3 regions of the Dyella soli genome follow, and region 1 is predicted to be linked to each of the others. Evidence: riboswitches for the same ligand, from Rfam matches in the RefSeq annotation. Region 1 holds a riboswitch; each other region holds the start of a gene.

Evidence for each region. Region 1 has a riboswitch for cobalamin ahead of btuB (TonB-dependent vitamin B12 receptor). Riboswitches for the same ligand answer to the same signal wherever they lie in the genome.
Region 2: linked by a shared signal. The riboswitch ahead of ACXU4B_RS17175 (ribonucleoside-diphosphate reductase subunit alpha) and the one ahead of btuB (TonB-dependent vitamin B12 receptor) in region 1 are both predicted to bind cobalamin.
Region 3: linked by a shared signal. The riboswitch ahead of btuB (TonB-dependent vitamin B12 receptor) and the one ahead of btuB (TonB-dependent vitamin B12 receptor) in region 1 are both predicted to bind cobalamin.

The regions. Positions count from the first base shown of each region.
Region 1 is NZ_JBTFFU010000002.1:552,905-558,037, forward strand. It holds gene clpB (ATP-dependent chaperone ClpB) at 1-2,198, shown strand, start outside; cobalamin riboswitch at 2,596-2,835, shown strand; gene btuB (TonB-dependent vitamin B12 receptor) at 2,949-4,796, shown strand; gene cobO (cob(I)yrinic acid a,c-diamide adenosyltransferase) at 4,967-5,133, shown strand, end outside.
Region 2 is NZ_JBTFFU010000004.1:168,283-173,415, forward strand. It holds gene ACXU4B_RS17160 (energy transducer TonB) at 1-293, shown strand, start outside; gene ACXU4B_RS17165 (cation:proton antiporter) at 362-1,615, opposite strand; gene ACXU4B_RS17170 (type 1 glutamine amidotransferase domain-containing protein) at 1,743-2,612, shown strand; cobalamin riboswitch at 2,733-2,947, shown strand; gene ACXU4B_RS17175 (ribonucleoside-diphosphate reductase subunit alpha) at 3,098-5,133, shown strand, end outside.
Region 3 is NZ_JBTFFU010000003.1:192,615-197,747, forward strand. It holds gene ACXU4B_RS15175 (efflux RND transporter permease subunit) at 1-1,021, opposite strand, end outside; gene btuB (TonB-dependent vitamin B12 receptor) at 1,183-3,081, opposite strand; cobalamin riboswitch at 3,209-3,436, opposite strand; gene ACXU4B_RS15185 (hypothetical protein) at 3,519-3,962, opposite strand; gene ACXU4B_RS15190 (TIR domain-containing protein) at 4,042-5,133, opposite strand, start outside.

The sequences.
Region 1 (5,133 bases):
CGGGCGCTCACAAGGCCAATCTCGAGGCGGCCATCGACAAGCTGCGCGGCGGCGAGAAAGTGCAGAGCGAGAACGCCGAAGAGCAGCGCCAGGCGCTGGAAAAATACTGCATCGACCTCACCGCACGCGCGGAGTCGGGCAAGTTGGACCCGGTGATCGGTCGCGACGAGGAAATCCGCCGCACGATCCAGGTGTTGCAGCGTCGCACCAAGAACAACCCGGTGCTGATCGGCGAGCCCGGCGTGGGCAAGACCGCGATTGTCGAAGGCCTCGCGCAGCGCATCGTCAAGGGCGAGGTGCCCGAAGGCCTGCGCGACCGCCGCGTGCTCGCGCTCGACATGGGCGCGCTGATCGCCGGCGCGAAGTTCCGCGGCGAATTCGAGGAGCGCCTCAAGGCCGTGCTCAACGACCTGGCCAAGAACGAGGGCCAGATCATCCTGTTCATCGACGAGCTTCACACCATGGTCGGCGCCGGCAAGGCCGATGGCGCGATGGATGCGGGCAACATGCTCAAGCCGGCGCTGGCGCGCGGCGAGCTGCATTGCATCGGCGCCACCACGCTGGACGAATACCGCAAGTACATCGAGAAGGATGCCGCGCTGGAGCGGCGCTTCCAGAAGGTCTACGTGGGCGAGCCCAGCGTGGAGGACACCATCGCCATCCTGCGTGGCCTCAAGGAGCGCTACGCCGTGCACCACGGCGTGGAAATCACCGATCCGGCCATCGTGGCCGCGGCCACCCTTTCGAACCGCTACATCCCCGATCGCCAGCTGCCCGACAAGGCCATCGACCTGATGGACGAGGCGGCCTCGCGCATCCGCATGGAAATCGATTCCAAGCCGGAAGAGCTCGATCGCCTCGAGCGTCGCCTGATCCAGCTGAAGATCCAGCGCGAGATGCTGAAGAAGGAGACCGACGACGCCTCGAAGAAACGCCTGGCCGACCTGGAGGCCGACATCGAAAAGCTCGAGCGGGAGTTCTCTGATCTCAACGAGATCTGGAAGTCCGAAAAGGCCGCGCTGCAGGGCGCGACCAAGGTGAAGGAGCAGATCGAAGCCGCGCGGTTGGAACTGGAGGCGGCGCAGCGCCGGCAGGACTACGCCAAGATGAGCGAGATCCAGTACGGCAAGCTGCCCGAGCTGGAAAAGCAGCTCGCCGCGGCGCAGGCCGCCGAGAAGCAGGACTTCAAACTGGTGCAGGACCGCGTCACCGAAGAGGAGATCGCCGAAGTGGTGTCGCGCTGGACCGGCATCCCGGTCAGCAAGATGCTCGAGGGCGAGCGCGAAAAACTGCTGCACATGGAAGGCGCGCTGCAACGGCGCGTGGTGGGGCAGGAAGAGGCCGTGCGTGCCGTGTCCGATGCGATCCGTCGTGCGCGTGCCGGCCTGTCCGATCCGAATCGGCCCTACGGCTCATTCCTGTTTCTTGGCCCCACCGGCGTGGGCAAGACCGAACTGTGCAAGGCGCTGGCCGAGTTCCTGTTCGACACGCAGGATGCGATGGTGCGCATCGACATGAGCGAATTCATGGAGAAGCACTCCGTGAGCCGGTTGATCGGCGCGCCCCCCGGGTACGTCGGTTATGAAGAAGGCGGCTATCTCACCGAGGCCGTGCGACGCCGTCCGTACAGCGTGATCCTGCTGGACGAAGTGGAGAAGGCCCATCCGGACGTGTTCAACATCCTGCTTCAGGTGCTCGACGACGGTCGCCTCACCGATGGCCAGGGCCGCACGGTGGATTTCCGCAACACCGTCATCGTGATGACCTCCAACCTCGGCTCGCAGATGATCCAGGAGCAGGCAGGCGACAGCGAGGCCGACTACATGCAGATGAAGGCGTCGGTGCTGGGCGTGGTGCAGGCGCACTTCCGGCCGGAGTTCATCAACCGCCTCGACGAACTGGTGGTGTTCCGCCCGCTCGGCAAGGGCCAGATCCGCGCCATCGCGAAGATCCAGCTGGCCTATCTGGAGAAGCGCCTGGCCGAGCGCCAGCTGAAGCTGGAGATCGGCGACAAGGCACTCGACCTGCTGGGCAATGTGGGCTTCGATCCGGTGTATGGCGCGCGTCCGCTCAAGCGGGCGATCCAGCAACAGCTGGAGAACCCGCTGGCCAGGGAGATCCTCGAAGCTCGTTTCGCGCCGGGCGACACCATCGTGGTGGAGGCGGCGCAAGGGCACCTGACGTTCCGCAAGCAGTGATGGCGGGATGTTGAGAATGCGGGGCGCTCGTTTCGCGCTAGTGCAAGGCTGCGCAAGCCCCGTACCCTCACCCCAACCCCTCTCTCCCACAGGGACTACCTTCGGGTCGCCGCAGGGAGAGGGGTTACGGCAAGTCCCATTGAAGGAACCCTTCTCCCCTCGGGAGAAGGTGCCGGCAGGCGGATGAGGGTTCGGGCGGAGCGTGAGATTGGAAGGCTACGCAAGCCCCGCACCCTCACCCCAACCCCTCTCCCAAGGGGAGAGGGGCTAAGGCAAGGCTCATCGAAGGAACCCTTCTCCCGCCGGGAGAAGGTGCCGGTCCCACGGGGACTCCCTTCGGGTCGCCAAAGGGCGAGGGGCTTAAGCAACACCCACCGTCCGCATCATTCCGGTCTGCTACGATGCCTGCGCCTGAGGTGACCGCCGGCCGTATGCCGGTGGTTGAAACGGGAATCCGGTGCAGCGCCTGTGCGCCCATTCCGGAGCTGCCCCCGCAACGGTAGGCGAGCCGCGATCCCCCGGGGATCGCCGGGACGACATCAAGCCACTGTGCCACGTGCATGGGAAGGCGTCGGTCCGGAAGACATCCATGTCTTCGTTCGCGAGCCCGGAGACCGGCCTCGAGGCATGACCAGGCATGCGGTGGGCAATGTCGTGGATGTCATGCCCCTGGCATGGCCGCCATCTCTCCTTCCGCCTGTCTTCTTCCATGCATTCCGCGCGGGCAGGCGCGGTAGAAGGAGCCATGCAGTGTTGATCCAGACGTTTGGTGTCCGTCGAAGCTTGTTGTCGGCGGCCTTGTTGTGCGTGTTTTCTCCCGTCTTTGCGGACGCCGCCACCGACCTCAACGGCGTAGTCGTCACCGCGACGCGAACGGCGCAGACGCAGGACCAGACCCTGTCGGCGGTGACCGTGATCGATCGCGCCGACATCGAGCGCCTGCAGCCCACCTCGCTGGCCGACTTGCTGCGCGGTACGCCGGGCATGGCGCTGTCCAACAACGGCGGTCCGGGCAAGGCAACCAGCGTGTTCCTGCGTGGCACGGAGTCCGAGCACGTGCTGGTGCTGGTCGACGGCATCAAGATCGGCTCTGCCACGCTCGGCACGCCGGCGCTGCAGGACATTCCAGTCGAACAGATCGAGCGCATCGAAATCGTGCGCGGCCCGTTCTCCAGCCTCTATGGCTCCGAGGCCATCGGCGGCGTGATCCAGATTTTCACGCGACGTCCCGAGGGCGCCTTCGTGCCGAGCTTCAGCGTGGGCGTCGGCAGCTATGACCATCTCGCAGGTTCGGCCGGCATCGCCGGGCAGCACGGCAACGGCTGGTATGCCTTGGAGGCGTCGCACGAGCAGACGCACGGGATCAATGCCTGCCGCGTCGGCGCCGCCGAAGCCGGTGCCGCCTGTTTTGCCGACCAGCCGGACCATGACGGTTACCGCAACAACGCGCTGACCGCGCAGGGCGGCTATCGCTTCGACGAACACTGGGATGCCGATATGCGGCTGTTCCGCAGTGAAGGCCACAACTGGTATGACGGCTCGTACACCGATTCCGACCAGAGCGCGACACAGGTCGTCGGCGGACGTCTGCACTACCGTCCCCGCGAGGATTTCACGCTTAGCCTGAGCTTCGGCAGCAGCGGTGACTTCAGCAAGGACTATCTGCACGGCGTCTACGTGGACCGGTTCGACACGCATCGCGACATCGGTTCGCTGCAGGCGGATATCGGACTTGGCGGCGGCCTGCTGAGCACCGGCTACGACTGGCAACGCGATGGCGTGGACAGCACGACCAGCTATGCGCAGGACCGCCGCATCGACCGCGGCCTGTTCGTACAGTGGCAGCAGGTGTTCGGCCGCCAGTCGCTGCAGGCCAGCGTGCGCCGCGACGACAACAGTCAGTTTGGCGGCCGGAATACCGGCAGTCTGCTGTGGGGCTGGGATTTCACCCGAGCCCTGCGCGTCACCGCGAGCTACGGCACTGCCTTCCGGGCGCCGACCTTCAATGAGCTGTACTACCCGTACTACGGCAATCCCGACCTGAAGCCGGAAACCTCGCAGAACATCGAACTCGGCCTGCGTGGCAGCCATGGCTGGGGGTACTGGTCGCTCAATGCGTTCCGCAACAAGGTGGACGACCTGATCACCTACGACGCCTCGACCGGCGCGCCGGGCAACGTGGAAGAAGCCCGCATCCGCGGCGCGGAAGCGGTGGTGAGCGGTCGGCTGGTCGGCTGGCAGGTGACCGGCACGGCAACCTGGCTGGATCCGCGCGACGAGTCGGCCGGCTATGACGGCAACCTGTTGCCGCGGCGCGCGCGCCAGATGGCCTGCGTCGATGTCGACCGCAGCTTTGGCGCCTTCAGCGCCGGTGGCAGCTGGTACGTGTCGGGCCGGCGCTATGACGATCTGGCCAACACGCATCCGCTGGGTGGCTATGCGCTCACCGACCTGCGCGTCGCCTATGCGTTCGCGCGCGACTGGAAGCTGCAGTTCGCACTCAATAACGCGTTCGCCAAGGACTATGAGACCGCGTGGTACTACAACCAGCCGGGTCGCAACGTCATGCTGACCCTTCGTTATCAGCCGATGCAGTAAGCGTGTGCGACGGGTCGGCTCGATCGGCCCGGCGCACTCCACCCGAGACACAGAGCCAGGAGTCGCATGATGAAAGCACGATCCGGTCCCCGTTTTGCCTTGTTGTCCACGATCCTCGTGCTGCTGATGACGGCAACATTCGCTGTGCCCGTCGCCGAGGAGGCTGGAGCATGACCCACACGCCGGACCAGCCACGCGACGAAGGCGACGCGACCGCGCAGCGGCATCGCGAGCGCATGCAGCGCAAGAAGGAACTGGTGGACCGCAAGATCGCCCGCGCCACCATCGAGCGAGGCGTGCTGGTGGTGAACACGGGCAACGGCAAGGGCAAGAGTTC
Region 2 (5,133 bases), on a different contig from region 1:
CAGCGCTCAAGGCCATCAGGCAATGGACCTTCCATGTGCCCACGGCCGGCAGTCAGGCGCAGGCGCCATCCTGGTATGGACGCGTGCCGGTCACGTTCTCCGTCAACAACATGGACCCAAACGACGGTTCGAAATACGGTACGTGGGAGATCTATGTCCGCGGGCCACGCGAAACCATTCCATGGCTGCAGGATCGCCGGCTGCTCGCCGAGGAGCCTGACGCCACGCCGGATGGTGCCCTCCACCAGCTCGACGGAGGCGCCAAGCTCCTCACGCCGCTGTCGCCCAACTGAGCCACGGATGCCGGCTGCCCGGGGTCGCACCAGGGCCACCGGATTTCCTCATCGGCGACGCCAGTGCTTCAACCCGTGCGTGGAAGGTCGGCGGCCTCGCGGCTCGCCTTCGCATGGAAAGCCGCCACCATCGGCGTCGTCATCATGGTGGTGACGATCGCCATCACCAGCAGGATGGTGAACATCGCGCTGTTGATGACGCCGGCATCGAGGCCGACCTTGATGACGATCAGCTCCATCATGCCGCGCGCATTCATCAGCGAGCCGATGGTGAGGCTGTCGCGCCAGTCCTGGCCCGCGATGCGGGCGCCGGCGGTGCCGCCCAGCAGCTTGCCGGCGACCGACACCGCCAGCACCAGCAGCAGCGCCACGCCGGCGCCGCCGGTCAGCAGGGTCGAACTGGTGCTCAGGCCCGCGAGCACGAAGAACACCGGCAGCAGCGCCGCCACGGTGACGCGCTCGACGCGGTCGATGAGTTTCTCCAGCAGGCGGTCGTCGCGCGGCAGGCAGGCGCCGAACAGGAACGCACCGAACACGGCATGCAGGTTGAGCCACTCGGTGATCGCCGCACAGCCGAACGCGCCCGCAAGCAGGAACGCGAGCACCGCGCCGTCCGCGTTGCCATCCGGCGCATGGCGCGCCAGCAGCCTGCCGCCTAGCGGTCGCAGCACGAACCAGGTCAGCGCGAGCAGCAGCACGAGGCCGATCATGGTGCGCCGGAACGGCGCCCAGTCACCGTGCGCGCTGATCAAGGCCACCACGAAGGCGAGCATGATCCAGGCCAGCACATCGGCCACGGCCGCCGCGGCGATGCCAAGGCGACCAGGCAGGCTGTCGGTGATGCCGCGCTCCTTCACGATGCGCGCCATCACCGGCAACGCGGTGATCGCGCAGGCCGTGGCGAAGAACATCGCAAAGCCCGGCAGGCTGATGCCAGGCGGCGCGTAGTCCGCATACAGCCAGGGCGCGATGGCCAGCGCGAGCGCGCCCGGAATCAGCATGGCCAGCCCGCCGATCCACATCGCGGGACGCAACAGGCCACCGTGCGCCTTGGCCGGCACGCGCAATTCCGCGCCCACCACCGCCATGAACAGCACCAGGCCCAGGGTGCTCAGGCTCTGCAGGTTGCCAAGGCTGTCCAGCGGGAACAGCCGCTGCTGCCAGCCGGGCGCGAGCGCGCCAAACACGAGCGGTCCCAGCGCGAGGCCGGCCAGCATCTCGCCCACCACCGCGGGCTGGCCGACGCGCCGCGCGATCGCGGCGATCAGTCGCGACACCACGATGATCACCAGCAGTTGGACGAGCAGCAGCGGATGGCCCATGGGCTTCTCGATGGATCGGGACGGCCGGACGGCCACGCCCGAGCTTGCCCTGTATACGCGGTGAGCTGCAACACGTGCCGACGACGCCATCCGCTAGCATGCGCCCACACCGGAGGACGCCTGTGCCATGGCCCACGTACTGATTCCCCTGCCCCACCAGGACTTCGACCCGAGCGAAGTCGCCGTGCCGTGGCGCATCCTGCTCGAGGCGGGGCATCGCGTGACGTTCGCCACGCCGGACGGCCGCGTGGCGAGCGCCGATCCCATCATGCTGAGTGGTGAAGGGCTGGACCCGTGGGGCTTCATGCCCGGTTTGCGCAAGCTGCGCCTGTTCGGCTTGATGCTGCGTGCGAATGCCGATGCACGGCGCGACCACGGCGCGCTGGTGAAGGATGTGGCGTTCAACGCGCCCATCGCCTGGGAGGCGATCGATGCGGGGCGCTTCGACGGCCTGCTGTTGCCGGGCGGGCATTGCGCGCGCGGCGTGCGCGCGTACCTGGAAAGCGAACAGCTGCAGCGCGTGACGGCTGCCTGCTTCGCCGACGACAAACCAGTGGCCGCGATCTGCCACGGCGTGGTGCTGGCCGCGCGCAGCCGTGGCGCTGACGGCCGTTCGGTGCTGCATGGTCGACGCACCACCGCGCTGACCTGGGCGTTGGAGCGATCCGCCTGGTCGCTCACGCGCGTCACCCGCTTCTGGGATCCCGACTACTACCGCACCTATCCGGACGGCGCGGGACAGCCGGCAGGCTACATGTCGGTGCAGCAGGAAGTGACCCGCGCGCTGGCCCGGCCCGCCGATTTCCTCGACGTGCCGCGCGATGCCCCGCACTACCGCCGCAAGACATCCGGCCTGGTACGCGACAGCGACGCCGACGACAGGCCGGCCTTCGTGGTGCGCGACGGCAATTACCTGTCCGCGCGCTGGCCAGGCGACGTGCATCGCTTCGCCGCCGAGTTCGCCCGGATGCTGGCCAAACCGGCGCCGGTGGCCTGAGCTCCGGGGCCGCCAAGAAATTTTCCTGCTCGGCCGGCAAGTCCCTGCCGGGACTCGGATAGAACCGCTTATCCACCGACCTATCCACAACTTGTTGGGTTGACCGGCTCGTTGGGGCCCGATATGTTGTGCCTCGTCGGTGCCACTCTCAGACCCACGGTCGGACTGGCTCAATAGGGAATCCGGTGAGAATCCGGGACTGCCCCGCAGCGGTAAGCGGAAACGAAAGCCATCAACGCACTGGCCCCCAGCGGCTGGGAAGCGGGAGCGAGTAGGCCGGGTCGCAAGACCCAAAGTCCGCGAGTCCGAAGACCTGCCGACACATTGCGGCCAGAACGCTGCAATGAATGGTGACGGCTTCCGCGGGGAGGCGCGTCGACGCGACGGGCGACTGCCCGGCCGCTCGACCGTCCGTGGCATCCGCATCGTTTCAGCCCTGCGCGCGGGAGCAGGCGGTTGATGACCACGCTTGGAGCGAAGTCGCCATGCAACCTATCGATACCACCTCGCGCGAACGTGATGACGATCGTGCGGACGCTACTGCTTTCCCCGCCGAGACCGCCGTGACCGAAGCCCCCCGTATGGATACGCCCTTCACGCTCACCCCGCCACACAGTCCCGGCCAGATGCGCGTGACCAAGCGCAACGGCCGCCAGGAAGTGGTGGACGTCAACAAGATCGTGCGCGCGGTGACCCGCAGCAGCGAAGGCCTGCACGGCGTCGATCCGCTGCGCGTGGCGCTGAAGACCATTGGCGGCCTGTACGACGGCGCCACCACCCAGGAACTGGACGAGCTGTCCATCCGCACCTCTGCCGCGCTCACCGCGGAAGAACCCGAGTACGGCCAGCTCGCCGCCCGCCTGCTGAGCGCGTACATCGACAAGGAAGTGAGCGGCCAGGAAATCCAGAGCTTCTCGCAGTCGATCGCGCGTGGCGCCGAGCTGGGCATCCTCAACGCGCGCCTGCGCGACTTCGTGACCACCAATGCGCGCAAGCTCAACGACGCGATCGATCCGCACGCCTCGCGCCGCTTCGAATACTTCGGCCTGCGCACGGTGTACGACCGCTACCTGTTGCGTCATCCGCAGCTGCGCAAGGTGATCGAGACGCCGCAGCACTTCTTCATGCGCATTGCCTGCGCGCTGGGCGGCAGCGAGATCGGCGAGACGCTGGAGCTGTATCGCCTGCTCTCCTCGCTGGAATACATCGCCAGCTCGCCCACGCTGTTCAACGCCGGCACCGCGCACGAACAGCTCAGCTCGTGCTTCCTGCTCGACTCGCCGGCCGATTCGCTGGAGTCGATCTACGAGAAGTACGGTGACGTGGCCAAGCTCAGCAAGTTCGCCGGCGGCATCGGCCTGGCCTACTCGCGCGTGCGTTCGCGCGGCTCGCTGATCAAGGGCACCAACGGCCATTCCAACGGCCTGGTGCCGTGGCTGAAGACGCTCGACGCCTCGGTCGCCGCGGTGAACCAGGGCGGCAAGCGCAAGGGCGCGGCCTGCGTGTACCTGGAGCCCTGGCACGCGGACATAGAGGAATTCCTCGAGCTGCGCGACAACACCGGTGACGAGGCGCGTCGCACCCACAACCTCAACCTGGCCAACTGGATCCCCGACGAATTCATGCGCCGGGTGGAGAGCGACGGCGACTGGTCGCTGTTCGATCCCAAGGTGGTACCGCACTTCGTCGACAGCTGGGGCGAGACGTTCGAGCGTGCCTATCGCGAGGCAGAAGCCAGCGGCATGGCAGTGAGGAAGGTGAAGGCGCGCGAGCTGTATGCCCGCATGCTGCGCACGCTGGCGCAGACCGGCAACGGCTGGATGACCTTCAAGGACCGCAGCAACGCCACCAGCAACCAGACGGCGAAGGCGGAAAACGTCATCCACCTGTCGAACCTGTGCACCGAGATCCTGGAAGTCACCAATGCCGACGAAACGGCGGTGTGCAACCTCGGTTCGGTGAACCTGTCGCGCCACGTGGTGGACGGCCGCTTCGACTTCGACAAGCTCGCCGCCACGGTGCGCACCGCCGTGCGTCAGCTCGATCGGGTGATCGACCTCAACTTCTACCCGATCGACACCGCCAGGACCGCCAACAGCAAGTGGCGCCCGGTCGGCCTGGGCGTGATGGGCCTGCAGGACGTGTTCTTCAAGCTACGCCTGCCGTTCGACTCGGCCGAGGCGCTGGCGCTGTCCACGCGCATCGCCGAGGAGGTCTATTTCAACGCGCTGTCGCAGTCGAGCGAACTGGCGATGGAGCATGGTGCGCATCCGGGCTTCGCCGAAAGCCGCGCCGCCAATGGCGAGTTGCAGTTCGACTACTGGTCCAACGCCAAGCCGAACGACCAGGCACGCTGGGACGCACTGCGCGAATCGATCAAAGCCAAGGGCCTGCGCAACTCGCTGCTGATCGCCATCGCGCCGACGGCCACCATCGCCTCGATCGCCGGCTGCTACGAATGCATCGAGCCGCAGGTGAGCAACCTGTTCAAGCGCGAAACGCTGTCGGGCGACTTCCTGGT
Region 3 (5,133 bases), on a different contig from region 1:
TGAGCATCAGCGCCACCTGCACTTCGTGCAGCGCAGACTTGGTGGTCTGGGTGAGGTCGAAGATCGGCGTGATCTGCAGGTCGGCCGGCAGCCATGCGCGCATCTGTGGCAGCTTGGCGCGCACCGCATCGGCCGTCGCCACCGCGTTGGCCTCCGGGCGCTTGCTGATGCGGATCGCCACCGAGCGCTGGTTGTTGAACCACGCGGCCTGGAATTCGTCCTGCTGGCCGTTGGCCACGTGCGCCACGTCCGACAGGCGCACCGGCGCGCCATTGCGCGTGGCGATCAACAGGCGGGCGAATTCGGCGGGGGTGTGCAGCGAATCGCTGGCACTGACCGTCATCTGGATGCGGCCATTGTTGAGCGTGCCCTGCGGCGACGTCACATTGGCCGCGCGCAGCGCATTGGCGACGTCGTTGGCGGTCAGTCCCTTGGACGCCAGCGCCTGCGTGTCCAGTTCCACGCGTACCGCGCGGGGGCGGCCACCGATGACGCGCACCTGCGCCACGCCGGGAATCTGCGAAATCGCCGGGTTGATCAGGGTATCGGCGAGGTCGAACAGCTTGTCCGGCGGCAAGGTGTGCGAGGTGAGCGAAAGCAGCAGCACCGGGATGTTCGCCGTGTTGAACTTGAAGTACCGCGGCGGGATGGTCATGCTCGACGGCAGGTCGGCCATGCTCGCGTTGATCGCCGCCTGCACGTCGCGCGCGAGCTTGTCGGTGCTGTTGCCGAAGTTGAACAGCAGGCGGATCGAACTGGAGCCGTCGTTGCTCTCCGAATGCATCTCCTTGATGCCCGGAATGCGGCCCAGGTGCCGTTCCAGCGGGGCCGCCACGGTGGAGGCCATGGTCTGCGCATTGGCGCCCGGCACCTCCACGTAGACCACCATGCCGGGGAACTCGAGCGAAGGCAGCGCCGCCACGCCCAGCAGCAGGTACGCCCACAGCCCGGCCAGGGCAAGCCCCATCGCCAGCACCGAAGTGCCGATCGGGCGGCGTATGAAGGGCGCGAACAGGTTCACCGGTATCCGGACCGCCGTTGTTGGCACCAAAAGGGTCGCTGCCGGCCGCCGTGACGACGGCAAGGCAGCGACCACCCGGCACTTTATGCCCCTAAAGGGACGCCGGCGAATGTGCCGTTAGTCGGTGACGCTCCCTCCCTGGAACGCCATCGCGACCGGCGTCAGCGCGTCGACGGGCTGTAACGCAGGGTCAGGAACCAGGTACGGCCGGGCTGGTTGAAGTAATAGGCCGTCTCGTAATGGCGATCGAAGGCATTGGCCAGCTTCGCCTCGACGCGCCAGTCCGGCAGGAACGCGTAGCTGGCGCGCAGGTCGGTGGTGGCGTAGCCGGCCAGGCGATGCTGGTTGGCCAGGTCGTCGTAAGCCTTGCCCGAAACGAACCACGTCGCGCCAAGGCCGAAGGCCTGGAACTGGCGATCCACGTCGACGCGTGCGGTCTGCTCCGGCCGGCGCGGCAGCAGCTTGTCGTTGTTCACGTCGTCACGGTTCTCCGGCTTCTGCAGGGTGAGGTAGCCCTGCACCTGCCAGCCAGCGAGACTCGCGCCGAGCTGGCCTTCCAGGCCGCGGATGCGTGCCTTGCTGATGTTCTGCGGCACGAAGTTCGGGTCCAGCGCGATCAGCTGGTCGATCTGGGTCTGGTAGGCGTTGACCGCCCAGTTCCAGGCGCCCTGCTTCTGGCTCAGGCCCAGCTCGCCCGAGCGCGATTTTTCCGGCCGGAGATTGGGGTTACCCAGGCCGAACGGGTAGTAGATGTCGTTGAAGGTCGGCGCATGGAACGCCGTACCGTAGCTCGCCGACAGGCGCAGGTCGTGATCGAAGGCGTAGCCCCACGCGGCCGAGCCCGTGGCGTGATTGCCGAACTGGTCGTTGTGGTCGTGGCGCGCCGCCAGCTGCACTTCGTTGCGGCCGAAGGTGCCCATGTACTGGGCGAACACGCCGGTGTCCTGGCGCGAACTCTTCAGGTAACCGGTATCGCTGTCGATGTGCTCCTGCTGGTAGTCGACGCCGGCGGTGAGCAGCTGGTTGGTCGCCAGCGTGATGTCGTTCTGCCACGAGGCCTGGTTGCGGCGCGAATTGGCGAAGCCCACCGGCGTGCGCGGGTAATACGTCTGCACGCCGGCGAAGATATCGTCGTAGGTGCCCTGGTAGTACGTGGCTGCATCGTCGCGGCTCTGGCCGGCGCTGAGGGTGACCTTCCAGGCGTCGAGCGGGGTGAAGGCCAGGCGCGCACCGGCGACTTCCTGCTGGTTCACGGCCTGGTTGCCGCCATAGGGGCTGCCGTCGTATTCGACGAAGTTCTTGCTGCGCAGCCACGTAGCCGACAGTTCGGTGCCGTTGTCCCAGCGATAGCCGCCGTTGGCCATGCCGTTCCAGTTGCGGTACGCGTCGTGGTCCGGTTCGTCGGCGAAGCAGCCCGCGCCCGCTTCGGCCGCGCCCACGCGACAGGCATTGATGCCGCTGGTGTACTGGCCGCCCAGGCCCACGTTGAACCAGGCATGCGAATCGCCGCCGCTGAGCCCGGCGTGGCCGTCCATGTAGCTGCGGCTGCCGGCCGACGCGCTGAGCGACGGCGACAGCGCGCCGTCCTGCTGGCCGTGGCGGGTGAAGATCTGGATCACGCCGCCGATGGCATCGGCGCCGTACAGGCTCGAGCGCGGGCCGCGCACGACCTCGATGCGCTCGATCTGGTCCACCGGGATCTGCTCGAAGGCCGGCAGGCCCGCGCCCACGGCGCCGATGCGGATGCCGTCGATCAGCACCAGCACGTGGGTGGAATTGGTGCCGCGCAGGAACATCGAGCTTTGCTCGCCCATGCCGCCGGCCTGCGAAAACGCCACGCCGGGCAGGCCCACCAGCAGGTCGCGCACGGATGCCGGCTGCAGCCGTTCGATATCCGTGCGCGTGATCACCGTGACCGATGACAGTGCCTCGTCGGTGGTGATCGCCGTGCGGGTGGCGGTGACAATGACCGTGGACAGCGACTTCGCCGCATCGGTTTCAGCGGCCTGGACGGCCATCGTGCACGACAGCAGCGCGGCTGCCAGCAGAGTCTTCTTCATGCGTGTTCCTTCGGGCGCGCACCCTCGCGCGTCCCCTGGTGATGGGACGGCGGCCACACGTGGAGAGCGGAACGACGGCAGGCAAACACGCGCCATGACACGAAGTCCGGCCTCGCCCACCGCGAGCCAACCGTTACGTGTCCGGGCCGGTCTCCGGGCTTGCGGGTGGCATGCATTGCTGCATGCACCGTCGGGCGCCTTCCCGTGCCCTTGGCACAGTGGCATTTCGCCCTCGGGTGGATCACTCGCCTACCGTTGCGGGGGCAGCGCCGGCTTGGGCTGCAGCTGCAGCGCACCGGCTTCCCGTTTCATTCCGGGCAAAGAGCCCCGGAACACCCAAACGGGCGCGATTCTAGTGGCCAGGCAGGGGCCCGGCAATGCACGCCGCCGTTGCGCCCCGCCCGCGCCCGGCGTGGCGCGCGGGCGGCCGGCGCCGGTCAGGTGTTCTTGATGGTCGGATTGGGGCTGCTCGCCTTGCCGCAGGCGTAGGTCAGGGGCACGCCGTAGACCTTGTCGCCGAAGCGCGCGAACAGCTGGTAGTGCCAGGTGCCTTCGCTGCTCTTGTCGTGGTGATGGTTGTGGATGGTCAGCGTGTCCTTGCCGATGCGCTGGAGCTTGTGGAAGATCTTTTCGCTCGGCGTTTTCATCAGCCACAGGAAGCCCGGGGTTTCTTCGTCGTCCAGGGCGCAGAATTCACCGCCCGCCGCGTTGCCGGCGAGGGTCCAGGTGATCGTATGCGCATGATCAGTATTGGCGACCTTGTCGAAGGCGTGGTGGTGGCCACCCTTGTTGATCACGAGCAGGTTCAGGTCGTCGCCGTCGCGTAGGTCGTGCTCCAGCTCGACTTTCAGTTCGAGGTGGTCTGCGCTGTCGTTCTTCATGGTGAACTCCTGTCGCTGAGAGGTGGGTTCCTGTTGCCGCTTGAGGCCTGGTTTTCCCCTGGCTTCGGATCAGGGCGGATCAGTGGCGGCCACTGCCGTTGGCCGCGAGCAGCTGCTTCTGGAAGGCTGCGTTGACCGGATAGGCGATGCGCTCGCGATTGAGCACGGCGAGCAGCCCGGCGTCGCGATAACCGCTGCTCCACAGCTGCTGGATCAGCGGTTGCGCGTCGGCCCTTGCACCCAGGGCCAGCAGCGCCTCGACCTGCAGGGCCACGAGGCGTGGATCGCCCTGTCCGCTCGGCTGGGCCTGCGCTTCGGCCACCATCGCGCGACGCAACTGCCTGGCGGTGTTCGGATCGGTGCTGATGCGCGCCAGCAGCAGTTGCGCGGCCATCGTGGCGAGCAGGTTGGCGCGATCGTGGGGCTGGTGCTCGAGCAGGCGGTCGAGCGTGCCCAGTGCCGCCAGCAACTGGGACCGGGCCAGCGCCAGCCTGCCGTCGGCGAGGGCCTGGGCCGCCTGTTCCGTGCGTGCCTCGGCCAGTTCGCGCTGCAGTCCGATGTCGGTCGGGCTCTCCCCCACCAGCGCGGTGAGGGTCGACAACGAGGATTCGATCAGCGCGCGTGCTCCGGCCTGGTCGCCGTTGAGGCGCTTCAGCCGCGCCAGTTGCTGCGCATAGTGGGCGAAATCCTCCTGGAAGCTGCTGTTGTGCGGGTTGTCGCGCACCAGCCCGGCGGCGAGGTCGACCGCCTGTTGCAGGTGGCGCATGCCGAGCTCGTCCGCGCCCGCCAGCGCCAGCGTGCGCCCCAGGATGGCGCGTACCGTGAGCATGGCGTCGCGCTGGCTGATGTCCTTGGGGTCGCGCGCCGCCAGTTCCGCTTCGATCGCATCGTCGGCGCTGTATTCGGCGATGGCGGTGCCCAGGTCGCCGTGCAGCAGGGCGAGCTTGCCGAGGTTGTTGTGGGCGCCGCCGAGCTCGACCGCCCACTCCGGCCGCCGGGGGTCGGCGGCAACGAGCTGGCGCGAGAGTTCGAGCGCGCTCTGGTACGGGGCCCTGGCCTCATCGAGTCGTCCGTGCGCTTCGAGCACGTGGCCGAGATTGTTGTCCAGCATCTCGAGTTCGAACTTCAGCACGAGGTCGTGCGGGGCATGGGGTTGCGCGCGCAGCAGCAC